DNA from 2 places in the Bradyrhizobium sp. AUGA SZCCT0105 genome. Region 1 is predicted to be linked to the other one. Evidence: predicted binding sites of a transcription regulator. Region 1 holds the regulator's gene; the other holds the start of a gene.
What was found. Region 1 encodes LexA, which represses DNA repair genes until DNA is damaged. Its sites were predicted from a motif close to TGTTCNNNNTGTGTTCNG; they were not measured.
Positions count from the first base shown of each region.

Region 2: a site for LexA is predicted at 3,366-3,383, ahead of JQ573_RS21105 (DNA recombination protein RmuC). Genes of this name have one in related genera too.

Region 1 is NZ_JAFCMK010000006.1:373,987-381,587, reverse strand. It holds gene thrS (threonine--tRNA ligase) at 1-884, shown strand, start outside; gene JQ573_RS27860 (HAD family phosphatase) at 2,023-2,661, shown strand; gene glp (gephyrin-like molybdotransferase Glp) at 2,675-3,886, shown strand; gene lexA (transcriptional repressor LexA) at 4,118-4,822, shown strand; gene JQ573_RS27845 (hypothetical protein) at 5,079-5,507, shown strand; gene JQ573_RS27840 (hypothetical protein) at 5,653-5,880, shown strand; gene JQ573_RS27835 (ComEC/Rec2 family competence protein) at 5,877-7,601, opposite strand, start outside.
Region 2 is NZ_JAFCMK010000004.1:323,484-331,084, reverse strand. It holds gene dapE (succinyl-diaminopimelate desuccinylase) at 1-598, shown strand, start outside; gene truA (tRNA pseudouridine(38-40) synthase TruA) at 801-1,538, opposite strand; gene fmt (methionyl-tRNA formyltransferase) at 1,649-2,584, opposite strand; gene def (peptide deformylase) at 2,717-3,244, opposite strand; gene JQ573_RS21105 (DNA recombination protein RmuC) at 3,415-4,623, shown strand; gene JQ573_RS21100 (GIY-YIG nuclease family protein) at 4,896-5,201, shown strand; gene JQ573_RS21095 (AmpG family muropeptide MFS transporter) at 5,279-6,649, shown strand; gene JQ573_RS21090 (hypothetical protein) at 6,963-7,391, opposite strand; gene recR (recombination mediator RecR) at 7,539-7,601, opposite strand, start outside.

The DNA of each region.
Region 1 (7,601 bases):
TGCGTTCCTGGCGCGACCTGCCGCTGCGCTACGCCGAGTTCGGCGTCTGTCACCGCGATGAACCGTCGGGCTCGCTGCACGGACTGATGCGCACGCGCGGCTTCGAACAGGACGACGCCCATGTGTTCTGCCGCGAGCAGAACGTGCCCAACGAAGTCGCCCGCTTCGTTGCGCTACTGTCTGAAGTCTATGCCGAGTTCGGCTTCCCGGCGCCCGAGGTGTCGCTCTCCACCCGGCCGGCCGCGCGCGCCGGCTCGGACGAATTATGGGATTGGGCGGAAGCGACCCTTGCCGCGGCCGCGCGCCGATGCGGCCTGTCGTACACGATCCAGCCCGGCGAAGGCGCCTTCTACGGGCCGAAGCTGGAGTTCGCGCTGCGCGACCGGCTGGGCCGATCCTGGCAATGCGGAACGGTTCAGCTCGACAGCGTTTTGCCGGGCCGTCTCAACGCGTCCTATGTCGGACCGGACGGCAATCGCGCGATCCCGGTGATGATCCACCATGCCGTATTCGGTTCAATCGGTCGCTTCATCGCGATGCTGCTTGAACATCATGCCGGCGCGCTGCCGTTCTGGCTGTCGCCCGACCAGGTCGCGGTCGCGCCGATCTCGCGTGATCACTCCGAATACGCGGTCAAGGTTCTTGATGCGCTCGAAGCTGAAGGCGTCAGAGGCGTCCTGTTCGCCAGCGCCGACACCCTGTCGCGACGGATCGTTGCCGCGCATGAGGCGAGTATTCCAGTCGTGGCGGTCGTCGGGCAACGCGAAGCGCAACAAGGAACCGTGAGCCTCCGCGAGCGCCCCGGGGCCGTCTCCGTTTTGCCGCTGGCTGACGCCGTTGAGGCGCTTCGAGCGCGTGCTCGTCCGGGCAAGGACGCCGAGTGAACTCGCTGCGCGTTGCCCGCTGTGCCGGGAGCTCCGCGACCCAAACAAAGGGCCCCAGCGAGGGGGTACACGCTGAGGCCAGAGCAACTTGGTCACACCATCCTAGACCTCGCCCCGGCGCTTTCCTTTGCTCCTTCGGAGTTACCGGATTCATACGGGTCGAAGACTGAACCTTATTGCTCGCTCGCGCGTATCCATAACGTCAGGATTTTGCCATTCCTCCTGGGGCTAGAACCAACGCCGCCCGTCGTATTTCAATGCGGGCGGCGTTGCGCGTTTCTGGCCCGGAACGAGAGGAGACCGAGCGCGCCCGCGCGGCTGACATGGATGAAAGTTCCCGGGCAGGAACCGGAACGGATATCAGCCGACGTGAGTTGGACAGCATGATCTTGAAGGATGGAGCATCATCGCCGTGAGCCGAAAAACCCTGCAGGCACGTTCAGAGCAGGCGCTCGTCGTCGTCATCCTCAGCACCGGCGCGCTCATCGCCTACCTCGGCCTGGCGCTTTCCAGGATATGAGAGGTCTGCCCGGCAAGCAGCAAGTCGCTGCGCATCGAAGCCCGTAAGCCCAATCACTGATGTGCCCGGCGCAAGCCCCGCAGCAAAATTTCTTCGCTTTATCCGAAGTACAATTCATTGCTCGGTCCCATGGGTGCCATCGGCATCGGGCTTTCCCTGCGCCCTCTTCAAGAGAGACGGCGAAACGAAGAGCAAGGCTCGGGCAAATGATGTCGCGAGAGTGCGAAGCTGCGTCCTCACTCCAACTGTCATCGCCTGGCCTGAACACCTGACCGGGCGATCAAGTACGCTGCGGCTTCTCGATTCAAGCACCGGCGTCTCTGGAATACTGGATCGCCCGGTCAAGCCGGGCGATGACACCGAGATGAAGTACGCAATGACAGTGCGTCATATCGCGCGAGAACCATCCTCATCGTCGTCCTGGCGAAAGCCAGGACCCATTACCCCAAGTGCCCATTGTTGCGCGACGCTGGGGTCACAGCCCTCATTAACAACACGCCCCTGTGGTTATGGGTCCCTGCTTTCGCAGGGACGACACCCCGCTGCCTTCGTCGCATGCCTGCCGCACAATCGGGGACATTGCCGCCCGCCCGCAATTCTCGTACACGGTTTCACGCAATGACCTCGCAACTCTCTCCCGATTCCGTCGACGTGCTGCTGTTCGATATCGGCCGCGTTGTGCTCGACATCGACTTCGAGAAGGTGATGGCGCACTGGGCGTGGCATGCCGGCTGCGCGCCGGCCGACCTCGCCACGCGATTTGTCGTTGACGACAGCTTCAAGCATCACGAGATCGGCCGGATCGACGACGCGGCGTTCTTCGAAAACCTGCGCCGGACGCTCGGCGTCAACCTCACCGATGCACAGTTCCTCGAAGGCTGGAATGCGATCTTCACCGGCGAGATGCCGGGGATTGCACCCCTGCTCGCCACCGCCGCCAGGCGGATGCCGCTCTACGCTTTCTCCAACACCAATCCGGCGCACGTTGCGCATTTCTCGGTCATCCATGCCGAGCTGCTCAGCCATTTCCGCAACGTTTTCCTGTCCTCGACGATCGGATTTCGGAAACCCGACGCCGAGGCCTACGATCATGTGGTAAAAGCCGTCGGCGTGCCGGCGTCGCGGATCCTGTTCTTCGACGACCTGGCCGCCAACATCGAGGGCGCGCGGGCGCGTGGCCTTCATGCCATCCACGTGACATCGACGGATGACGTGGCGAGGGCTCTGACTGCACTTGGTATTGAACATTTGGATTGAAGGAGCTCCGAGCGTGGCCCTGATGCCGGTTGCCGATGCCCTGTCCGCCGTCCTCGCCGGCGCCGAACCGCTACCGGAGGAGATGGTCGCGCTCGATGCCGCCTACCACCGCACCCTGGCGCGCGACCTCGCCGCGCGGCGCACCCAGCCGCCACAGCCGATGTCGGCGATGGACGGCTATGCCGTGCGCGCGGCCGACGCTGGTGATCTGAAGGCCCGGCTCAGGGTGATTGGCGAAGTCGCCGCCGGCCGGCCGTTCGAGCGCACGGTCGGCGCCGGCGAAGCGGTGCGGATCTTCACCGGCGGCGTGATCCCCCATGGCGCCGACGCCGTCATCATCCAGGAAGACACTGCCGTCGACGGCGACCACATCACGATCACCGAGCTAGCTGCCGCCGGACGGCATATCCGCCCGGCCGGCGTCGACTTCCGTGAAGGCGACGTGCTGCTCGATGCCGGCAGCCGCCTCTCCGATCGCGCGCTGTCGCTGGCGGCCGCCATGAACTATCCGGACCTCGCGGTGCACCGCCGTCCGAAGGTCGCGGTGCTGGCGACCGGCGACGAGCTGGTGATGCCGGGCTCGACGCCCGGCCCCGGCCAGATCGTCTATTCCAACGGCTATGCGCTGCGGGCGCTGGCGCGCGCCGAAGGCGCCGAGACCGTCGATCTCGGGATTGCCGCCGACACGGTGGAGGCCACCACCGCCGGCATCCGCCGGGCCCGAGAGACGGGTGCCGACATCCTGATCACGACCGGCGGCGCCTCGGTCGGCGACCACGACCTGGTCAAGCAGTCGCTGGAGGCCGAAGGCGTCGAGATGGCGTTCTGGCGGATCGCGATGCGGCCCGGCAAGCCGATGATGCATGGCCGGCTCGGCGCGATGCGGGTGATCGGCCTGCCCGGCAATCCGGTGTCCTCCTATGTCTGCGCCTTCCTGTTTCTGGTGCCGTTGATTCGGGCGCTGAGCGGCCGAAAAGCTGTTCATCATCGCCGCGAGAGCGCATTGCTCGGCCGCGACATCGCCGCCAACGACCAGCGCGAGGACTATCTGCGCGCCCGCCTCGAGGAGCGCGAGGACGGCACGCTGATCGCAACGCCTGTCATGCAGCAGGACTCGTCGCTGCTCGGGAATCTCGCTGCGGCACGGGCACTTCTCGTGCGTCCGCCGTTTGCGCCCGCCGCCGCCAAAGGCAGCCAATGCGAGATCCTGACACTGCCCAAGTGACAGCGCAGACCGCATCGCTTGTGCGCTCGCCGGATGCGTTCACCGGAAATTAAGTGGTTGCGGAACACATATCGAACATATAGTGTCCGTTCATGATTTGTTTCGAGTACTGGTGTGTACAAATGGGAGGCCGCGAGGGAGCGCTTGTGATGAGCACCGTGCTCCTGAGGTCTGGCCCCGCCTGAAAAGTCTCGGAATCGAACGACGCTACCAACCGGGGGAATACTCGAGATGCTCACGCGCAAACAGTACGAACTTCTGCGTTTCATCAATGAACGTCTGAAGGAGGCCGGCGTACCGCCCTCGTTCGACGAGATGAAGGATGCGCTCGACCTGCGCTCGAAGTCCGGAATCCACCGCCTGATCACTGCGCTGGAGGAGCGCGGCTTCATCCGCCGCCTGCCCAACCGCGCCCGCGCCATCGAAGTCATCAAGCTGCCCGAACTCTCGGCCGGCGGCGGCAACGGCCGCCGCGGCTTCACGCCGAGCGTGATCGAAGGCACCCTCGGCAAGCGCACCAGCACGCCGCCGATCGCCGAGGACGACGGCAACCGTCCGGTCGCGGTCCCCGTGATGGGCCGGATCGCCGCCGGTACGCCGATCGAGGCGCTGCAGACCCGCAGCCACACCATCAGCGTACCGCCCGACATGCTCGGCGCCGGCGAGCACTATGCGCTGGAAGTGCGCGGCGACTCGATGGTCGACGCCGGCATCCTCGACGGCGACATGGCGCTGATCCAGCGCAACGACGTCGCCAACACCGGCGACATCGTGGTGGCACTGATCGACGAGGAGGAAGCCACCCTGAAGCGCTTCCGCCGCCGCGGCGCGTCGATCGCGCTGGAGCCGGCCAACACCGCCTATGAAGTGCGCATCCTGCCGCCGAACCGGGTCCGCATCCAGGGCAAGCTGATCGGCCTCTATCGCAAATACTGAATTTCAAATACTTGCGGCGGCGGGGAACGAGCAACACATCGGATCGTTCTTTGAAAGATAGCGTAACGTGCAGCCTGCCCGACGCGCTCCGATACCTCTCGCGCAGCGTCGCGTGTTTGTGATCAGGGCGTTTCGTCGACCAGTCGTACAATCGCCCAGAAACGAGGAGACACTCGTTCGCTATCGTCCACTCTGGTAGAGGCCCTATGCCTCAAGGAGAGGCACGGGTCGCTACCTCGAACAGAGGAGCCATCCGATGTGTGACTATAGTCTGCACGCCGTGGCGTCGCGCCCCGCCATTGTTGGAGAGACGCTGATCACCACGACTTTCCGCGGCACGTCGACCCGCGGCTTTGCTTCGGAGACCGACCCCACTGTCGCGGTCTGCATGCTGCCGGGCACCGAGCTCGCTTTCGCCGAGAACGTTCGCTACGACAGCCGCTGGATCTGGACCAAGACGATGAACTTCCGCGTCGGCGTGTTCAACGAAGTCGAGCCCGACGTTCCCGATCGCCATCATGACGCGGTCGAATTCCCCGACGGCAGCCATGTGCTGGTGACCCAGCTCGTCGAGGGACAACGCGTCAGCGTGCTGCAATTGCCGGCGCTGCATCCGCCGGTCGAGCAGAAGCCGAAGGTTGTGGAGCGGCGGCCCTCCGCATTTGCGTCGCTGTTTTTGGGTTGAACGCATCGTCGCCGCGGAATGAGCTGTTCGGCGGCGGATGACCTAAGCGATTTCGAGCGACCCCGGACGCCGGGTTCCGGGGCGCAGCTGGAGAATTGCGTCGGCGCGCGCCTTGGCGCATCATCGGGCACGGAGGACGTGCGTGGTGGTCGACAAGGTCACATGGCAAAAGGCTGGACGCGTCACGGAGCCGGGCCGCTACTTGTTCCGGTTCGGCTGGCTGACGGTGACGGCTGACGACCTGAAGGTCTGGGAGCGATTCCCCGAGGCTTCCTTCACCCTCGTCAAGAAGCCCGACGCTGGCCCTGACTCCGACGAATACCATCTCGGCCTGTTCGAGTTGCCGACCGGCCCCTCACCCGACAACGGCTAATCCTCGCCCTGCAAATCGGTCTCGGCCGGCGTCGCATCGACGACGGGCCGCGGCGCGCTGCCGAGTGCGCGCAACGTCGTCTCAACCTCACCGTCGCCGGGAACCGCCGGCGACCACGGCCGGTCGATCCCGCCGGGCTTGACCGCATCGATGGCATAGCCGTCCCTGATGCGCCGCAGCACCAGCGCGCCGTGGCGCCGCAACCGCTCGGCATCGATCACCGAAGCCGCGCAGCCCCGCGGTGCCGGCCGCGCGGTCACGATCAGCGCCGCACGCTCGCAATCATCGGCCAGCGCCTCCGGCCGTGTCGCCAGCGCGACGAAGGCGCCGCCGGGCCCCTGCGTCACGCAGCCGCTCGGATCGCAGGAGACACCCTCGCCGAGCGAGGAATCCGTGGCAGTCCGCGCGTCAGCATCCGCCGCCAGCCACTCCTTGACCAGAAATGCGTCCTTCGCGCTGTGCATCAGATGCAGCCGCCCGTCGCCGCCCCGCACCGCGACGTTGCGGCCGTCGGCGGAGACCAGCACGTCCGGCTGCGGCACCCACAGCGCCCAGACCGAGGCCACCACCAACAGCACCGCCCCCGACCAGCGCAGCGGCGTGCGCAACAGCCCAAGCAGGATGAGACCCGCGCTTGCCACGACCATCGGCCCGATTCCGAACGCCGCCATCCGGCCGACCGCGCCTGGGAGCGCTGCGACCCATTGCGTCACCAGGATCATCCAGTCGATGCCGAACCCCATGATTGCCCAGAACACGCCGTCGAAGCCGAACGGCATGGCGAGCAGCCCGAGCAGGCCGGCCGGCATCACGACCGCCGACACCACCGGCATCGCCGCGAGGTTCGCCAGCAGCCCGTAGGGCGTCACGCGGTGGAAATGGAATGCGGCGTAGGGTGTGGTCGCGAGCCCCGCCACCAGCGAGGCCAACATCAGCATCGTGAGCTCACGCCCGCCCCACAGCGCGACGCGCGCGGTCGCCGAATGATCGGGCGACGCCAGCAGGTTCGGCAGCCCGATCTGCACCAGCCCCACCAGCCCGAGGGTCGCCGCAAACGACATCTGGAAGCTCGGATGCACCAGCGCCTCCGGCGCGATCGCGAGCACGATCAGCGCCGCCACCGCCAGCGTGCGGAAGGTGATCGCGCGGCGGTCGACGATCACGGCGATCAGCACCACGGCCGTCATGAAGAACGATCGCTGGGTCGCGACCTCCGCCCCCGACAGCAGCAGGTAGAACGCCGCCGCGACGAGCGCGGCCGCCGCCGCCCATTTCTTGATCGGGTGCCCGGCCGTCAGCGCCGGAAACAGCGCAAGCAACGCGCGGATCGTGAAGAACACGACGCCGGCGACCACGGCCATGTGGTAGCCGGAGATCGACAGCACGTGGCCGAGCCCCGAGATGAACATCGCGTCGTTGACCGGCGTCGTGATCGCATCGCGCCGGCCGGTGAGCAGTGCAGTTGCGATCGCGCGCTGATCCCCGTCGAGCGTGGTGCGGATGCGCGCGTCGATGGCATCGCGCAGCCACTGCATGAATGCGGCATAGCGCAGCGCAAGGCCACCAGTTGCCGGCGGCTCCCTAGTCTTCACCGCGCCCATCACGAAACCGGATGCGCCGATACCCTGGAAATAGAGGTCGCGGCCGAAATCATAGGAGCCCGGACGCTGCGGCCCGAGCGGCGGCATCAGCCGCGCCTTCAATTCGACGAAGCTGCCGAC
Region 2 (7,601 bases), on a different contig from region 1:
GCAGTCCGGCACGCTCGTCGTCGATGGCGTGCAGGGCCACGTCGCCTATCCGCACCGCGCCTCGAACCCGGTGCCCGATATCTCGCGGTTGATCGTCGCGCTGAGCGACGAGCCGCTCGATCACGGCAGCGCGCAATTCCAGGCCAGCAACCTCGAATTCACCACGGTCGATGTCGGCAACGCCGCGAGCAATGTGATCCCGGGCCAGGCGCGGGCGAAGTTCAACATCCGCTACAACGACAACCACACCCAGGAAAGCCTGCGGCAGCTGGTCGACGAGCGGCTGGCGAAGGCCTGCGGCAACCGCATCCGTGCTCACATCGACTGGCAGCCGTCGAACTCCAACGTGTTCGTGACCCAGCCCGGCCCGTTCACCGATCTTGCGGTCGCCGCGATCGAGGAGATCACCGGCCGCAAGCCGGAGCTTTCGACATCGGGCGGCACGTCGGATGCGCGCTTCATCTCGAGCTATTGCCCGGTGATCGAATTCGGCCTGGTCGGCCAGACCATGCACCAGATCGACGAGCGCACGCCGGTGGCCGATCTGGAGAAGTTGACGCGGATCTATCGGGGCGTGTTGGACAGGTATTTTGCGTAGTCCGGCCGCTCGGCTGGACAAAAATATCGAAAACAACCCCATGCACAGTAGGGATTGGGGCCGTTCGTCATCCACCCGCACAAGATGCAGCGTGCTAATCCGTAGGATGGGTAGAGCGCAGCGAAACCCATCATCTCACCGCGCGGATACAAGTGATGGGTTTCGCTTCGCTCTACCCATCCTACCAGATCATTCACACCGCCTAATAATCCACCCGCATCAGATAGAGCCCGTCCGGCGGCGCCACGGGGCCGCAGGCGGCGCGGTTGCGGGCGGCGAGTGCGCCAAAGAGATCGTCCGCACTCCAGCGGCCCTCGCCGACCCAGACCAGCGATCCCACCATCGAACGCACCTGGCTGTGCAGGAACGAGCGCGCCGACGTCACGATGTTGATCGCGTCGCCCTCGCGCGCGACGTCGAGCTGATCGAGCGTCTTCTCCGGCGACCTGGCCTGGCACTCGGTGTCGCGGAAGGTGGTAAAATCGTGCTTGCCGAGGAGGCGCTGCGCGGCGGCGTGCATCGCGTCGGCATCGAGCGCACGCGGCACGCGCCAGACGCGACTGACGTCCAGCGCGAGGTTCGCGCGGGTGTTGGTGATGCGATAGAGATAGTGCCGCTTGATCGCCGAGAACCGTGCCTCGAAATCGTCGGGCACGATGTCAGCCGCGAGCACGCCGATCGGATTGGGCCGCAGATGCGCGTTCAGCCCGTCGCGGAAGCGGCCGGGCGGAAAATGCTTGGCGATGTCGCAATGCGCGACCTGGCCGCGCGCATGCACGCCGGCATCGGTACGCCCGGCGCCATGGACGCGCACGTCCTCGCCGCAGATCGCCTTGACCGCCGTCTCCAGCGCGCCCTGCACGGTCGGTGCATTGTCCTGGATCTGCCAGCCGGAGAACGGCGTGCCGTCATATTCGATGGTGAGCTTGTAGCGGGGCATCGTTCAATCTGGTTTGGCCGTCATTGCCGGGCTTGACCCGGCAATCCATCCTCTTCAGGACAAGCTTCTTTTCGAGATGGATGCGCGGGTCAAGCCCGCGCATGACAATCTCAGGACACCTTCGCCCCCGGCTTCAGCGGTGTGCCGCGCAAAAAGTCCGCCGCCTTCATCGGCGCCTTGCCGGCGCGCTGCAGTTCGAGAATCCGGACCGCGCCATCGCCGCAGGCGATCGCAAAGGTATCGTCGAGCACATCGCCCGGTTGGCCCGAGCCTTTAGCAAGCTCGCAGCGCAGGATTTTCAGCCGCACCGGTTCACCCTCGCCCAAAAGCTCGCACCAGGCGCCGGGGAACGGCGAAAGCCCGTGAATGTGCCGTAGCACCGCATGCGCGGGCTGCTTCCAGTCGATCCGCGCCTCGGCCTTCTCGATCTTGGCGGCGTAGGTGACGCCGGCCTCGCTCTGCTTCGTCAGCTGCAACCCGCCGCGCTGCAGCGCGCCCATCGCGCGCACCATCAGATCGGCGCCGAGCGGCGCCAGCGCGTCGTGCAGGTCGGATGCCGTCATGCTGTCCGAGATCGGCAGCCGCTCGGCCATCGCGACGTCGCCGGTGTCGAGGCCGACATCCATCTTCATCACCATCACGCCGCTCTCGGCATCGCCCGCCATGATGGCGCGGTTGATCGGCGCGGCGCCGCGCCAGCGCGGCAATAGCGAGGCATGGAGGTTGAAGCAGCCGAGCTTCGGCGAATCGAGGATGGCCTGCGGCAGGATCATGCCGTAGGCGACGACGACAGCGGCATCCGCGTCAAACGCGCGAAACTCCTCGAGCGCTTCCGGTGTCTTCAGGGTTTTCGGCGTCAGCACGGGAATGCCGAGGCGGCGCGCCTCCTGCTCGACCGGTGTCGGCTGCAACTGCAGGCCGCGCCGTCCGCCCGGCTTCGGCGCGCGGGTATAGACCGCTACGACCTCATGGCCATGGGCCACCAGCTCCAGCAGCGTCGGCACCGCGAAATCGGGCGTGCCCATGAAGATCAGACGGAGAGGCATGCGGTCAGATTCTTCCGGGAGGATCCAATCTTCGTCATGGCCGGGCTTGTCCCGGCCATCCACGTCTTTGGTCTCCCAGAAGGAAGACGTGGATGCCCGGGTCAAGCCCGGGCATGACGGCGGAGTGCGCGCCTACTCAGCCGCGCGCTTGGCGGCCTTCTCGAATTTCTTGAAGACGCGGTCGCGCTTCAGCTTCGACAGATAGTCCACGAACAGCACGCCGTTGAGATGGTCGATCTCGTGCTGGATGCAGGTGGCATAGAGCCCCTCCGCATCCTCCTCATGCAGCTTGCCGTCGAGGTCGGTGAAGCGCAGGCGCACCCGCGCCGGGCGCTCGACCTCCTCGTAATATTCGGGGATCGACAGGCAGCCCTCTTCGTAGACCGACAGCTCCTCCGAGTGCGAAATGATCTCCGGATTGATGAACACCCGCGGCTGCGGCGTGGTCTCGCCGTTCTCGTCGCGCTTGGCGAGGTCCATGGTGATCAGCCGCAGCGGCTGCGCGACCTGGATCGCCGCGAGCCCGATGCCGGGCGCGTCATACATGGTCTCGAGCATGTCGTCGGCGAGCTTGCGGATCTCCGGCGTCACCTTCTCGATCGGTTTCGACACCAGACGCAACTGCTTGTCCGGCAGGATGATGATTTCTCGTAATGCCATGGCGGCGATTTAAGCTGCTGACTTCATGGGGTCAATGCGCTCAGGAACCGGTTAGGGCAGCCTTAACCACGTTTCTTCACGCAAGATTAACCAAGGAATTTAAGGGACTGTTTACCATAAATGTTCCCTTTTCGTTCGGCGGCAACGCCGAATCGGCTACAACTGCCGACATGAACGAGATTCTCCTCACGATTGGCGACCTTCCCGTCCGTGTCTCCGACGCGTTGATCGGCCTTGGCGCACTGGCGCTGATCCTGCTGTTCGCCATCGCCGTGGTGATCGCGCGCGCCAGCCGGCGCGGCGCGGAACTGGCGATGGCCCAGGCCGTCCGCGCCGACGAGCTGGAGGAGCGGCTTGCCGACATGCTGCGGGCCCAGAGCGAGGCCTCGGGGCGGGTCGACGCGATGGGGCAGGCACTGGCCGGCCGTCAGGCCGAGATGGCCCGTGCCGTCAACGAGCGGCTGGATTCGGTGACCCACCGGGTCGGCCAATCGATGGAACAGACCACGCGCAACACGATGGATTCGCTGCGCGTGCTGCACGAGCGGCTCGGCATCATCGATCACGCCCACAAGAACCTCAACGAGCTCACCACCCAGGTGACGACGTTGCGCGACGTGCTCGCCAACAAGCAATCGCGCGGCGCCTTCGGCCAGGCGCGGATGGAAGCGATCGTCCAGGACGGCATGCCGAAGGGCTCGTTCGAGTTCCAGTATACGCTGACGTCGGGCAAGCGGCCGGACTGCGTCGTGTTCCTGCCCGACCAGCGTCCGCTCTGCATCGACGCGAAATTCCCGCTCGAGGCCATGACCGCGCTGCACGACGCGCGCAGCGACGAGGAGCGCAAATTCGCCAGCCAGCGGCTGCGCGCCGACGTGCTGAAGCATGTCAGCGACATCGCGGAGAAATACCTGATCCCGGGCGAGACCCAGGACACCGCGCTGATGTTCGTACCCTCGGAATCGGTCTATGCCGAAATCCATGACGGCTTCGACGACGTGGTCCAGAAGGCCTATCGCGCCCGGGTCGTGCTGGTGTCGCCCTCGCTGCTGATGCTGGCGATCCAGGTGATGCAGCAGATCCTGAAGGACGCCCGCATCCGCGACGCCGCCGACCAGATCCGCAACGAGGTGATGCATCTCGGCGACGACCTCAGCCGCCTGCGTGATCGCGTGCTCAAGCTGCAAAACCACTTCGGCCAGGTCAACGAGGACGTCAGGCAGATCCTGATCTCCGCCGACAAGATCGAAAAGCGCGCCGGCCGCATCGAGGAACTCGACTTCAGCAAGTCCGAGACCCCGATCGAGGTCCCGCGCTTCGTAAAGGCCAGCACGCCCGAGCTGTTCCCCGCCCCGCGCAAGCTGCAGGCGGGGGAGTGAATGTTGCTTTAGAATTTGCGTGGCGCGCTTGCGCCGCCCAATCGGTGTGTCATCGCCCGGCTTTATCCAAAAATAGCCGCAGGTGGCGGATAGGCCTCTGGAATACTGGATCGCCCGGTCGAGCCGGGCGATGACAGTCTTTTTGGGGCCGAATCCGGTAGCAACTTCTCTGTGACCGCACCTGGAGAATGTTGATGACCGCAGATCGCACGGCATAATCAGGTGTCATCGCCCGGCTCGACCGGGCGATCCAGTATCCCAGAGGCGGAAATTTGGGAGCACGCAGCTACTACGTCTACATTCTCGCCAGCCGCATCGGCGGCACGCTCTACATCGGTGTGACAAATGATCTCATTCGTCGCGTCGGCGAGCACAAGCTGAAACTCGTCCAAAGTTTCACTGAGAAATATGATGTGGTGAAGCTCGTTTATTTCGAGCAGTTCGACGATCCCGAGAACGCGATAAAGCGCGAGAAGCGGCTCAAGAAATGGCCGCGCGCATGGAAGATTTCGCTGATCGAGAAGGACAATCCAGACTGGATTGATCTTTACGCAGAGATCGCCGGTGGCGGCGGATAGGCCTCTGGAATACTGGGTCGCCCGGTCAAGCCGGGCGATGACACCGTCTTTGCGGCTCGAATCTGCTAACAGGGGGTATGACCGCGCCCGAAGCGACCGCGACAAAGCCGGAAACGACCGTCCCCGCCGCCACCTCCTGGCGCGACAGCTTTGCGGTGTATCTGCAGCCGCGGGTGCTGATCGTGCTGCTGCTCGGCTTCTCCTCGGGCCTGCCGCTGGCGCTGTCGGGCTCGACGCTGCAGGTGTGGATGAAGGAGGCCGGGGTCGATCTCGGCACCATCGGGCTGCTGGCGCTGATCGGCACGCCCTACACGCTGAAGTTCCTCTGGGCACCGCTGGTCGATGCGCTGCACGTGCCGCTGTTCACGCAGATCTTCGGTCGCCGCCGCGGCTGGCTGCTGCTCTCGCAGCTGTTGCTGATCGCGACGATCCTGGTGCTGGCGATGGCCGATCCCGCGCGGTCGCCGTGGTTCGCGGCGTTCGCCGCGTTGCTGGTCGCGACCGCGTCGTCGACGCAGGACATCGTGGTCGATGCCTTCCGCGTCGAAAGCCTGCCGGAGAGCGAGCAGGCTGCCGGCATGGCATCCTATGTCGCGGCCTATCGCATCGGCATGCTGGTCTCGACCGCCGGCGCGCTGTTCATCGTCAGCGGCTTCGAGTCCGCCGGCCTCGTGCGCCCGTCGGCGTGGATGTGGGGCTATGTGGTGATGGCGGCGCTGGTCGTGATCGGCATCGTCACCGCGCTTGCTGCGACCGAGCCGGCCCAATCGAAAGGCGCGGAGGCCGCCACGCATGCGCAGACCGCGGCCGAACGCGTCTTGCACGCGGCGCTCGGCGCATTCTCCGAGTTCCTCAGCCGCAAGGACGCATTGGCGGCGCTCGCCTTCGTGGTGCTGTTCAAGTTCACCGACGCGTTCTCGGGCACCATGACCGCACCGTTCGTGATCGACATCGGCTTTTCCAAGGTCGATTACGCGGCGATCGTGAAGGGCGTCGGCCTTGCCGCGACCTTGATCGGCGGCTTTGCCGGCGGCTTCGTGGCGCGGCGTTATTCGCTCGCGACCAGCCTGTGGATCGGCGGCGTGCTGCAGGCGGTCGCCAACCTTTCGTTCTCCTGGCTCGCGCATGTCGGCGTCGATCAATGGGCGCTGGCGCTTGCGATCACCGCGGAGAATTTCACCAGCGCGATCGGCACCGTGATCTTCGTCGCCTACCTTTCGGCGCTGTGCCGCAATCCGCTGCACACCGCGACCCAGTATGCGCTGCTCACGGCGCTCGCCGCGGTCGGCCGCACCTATCTGTCGTCGGGCGCGGGCTATGTGGCCAAGGCCGTCGGCTGGCAAATGTTCTTCGTGATCTGCGTGCTGGTCGCGATCCCGAGCCTGATCCTGCTCGCCTGGCTGCAGCGGCGCGGACATTTCGATGAGCTGGGACCGGTCAGGGTTTAGCTCAGCCGCCGTAGCCCGGATGAAGCGAAGCGCAATCCGGGGAAGTCTCTCAATTTGCAAAGCTGTCCCGGATTTCGCTTCGCTCCATCCGGGCTACGGGCTCTCTCCGTGCGTCGTCCTGGCGAAAGCCAGGACCCATTACCCCAAATGCAAATTGTTGCGCGACGTTGGGGCCGCAATCCATCCGACAACCAAGGCCGGTGGTTATGGGTCCTGGCCTTCGCCAGGACGACGATGAGGATGGGTCGCAACTCAAGAAACACCGCAGTGTCATCACCTACGCATCCGGGCGATGACACCGCAATTGAGGCAGCTACTTCGCCACCACGCTCCACTTGGTGACGATGGCTTCGCTCATCTCGCCGGCGTCCTTGGCGCAGGCGATCTCGTCGACCTTCACCGAGATGGCCTTGCCGGAGAGGCTCTTGAGCTGCGCGGCCTGGGCGTCGTTGGTCGGAATCAGCTGAAAGGTTTCCGGCCCGGTTTCGAGGTTGCAGAGACCGTTCGGCGGCGGCAGGCGGCGCGGCTCGCTGGTGATCTGGTAGGTCGCGACGCGCTTGCCGCGGTTCTTGGTGTCGCGCACCTTCATGACGCCGAGTTCCCCCGACAGCACGTCGCCGGCCCGGATCATCTTGCCGGGCTTCTGCGGTGTGTCGCTCTGCTGTGCGAGCGCGCAGGGCGCAGCAAAGGCTGTCGCCAGAAGCGCAACGGCCAAGCGTACGCCGAATCGGTGTGTCGTCATTTGCAGTGGTTCCGTACTTGATTCGTCAGAGCGTGGATGACCGTCCCCAAATCGTCATCCACCCTATCATTTTGTTTCGGCGCGATCTTTTTGGATTGTCGCCGATCGCCTGGCGAACAATGCCGCGTCCGGCTCCCGGATCGCTTGCTAGAACAGCGTCCGCTGCCGCATCGCAGCCGATAGCGTACCTTCATCGAGATAATCAAGCTC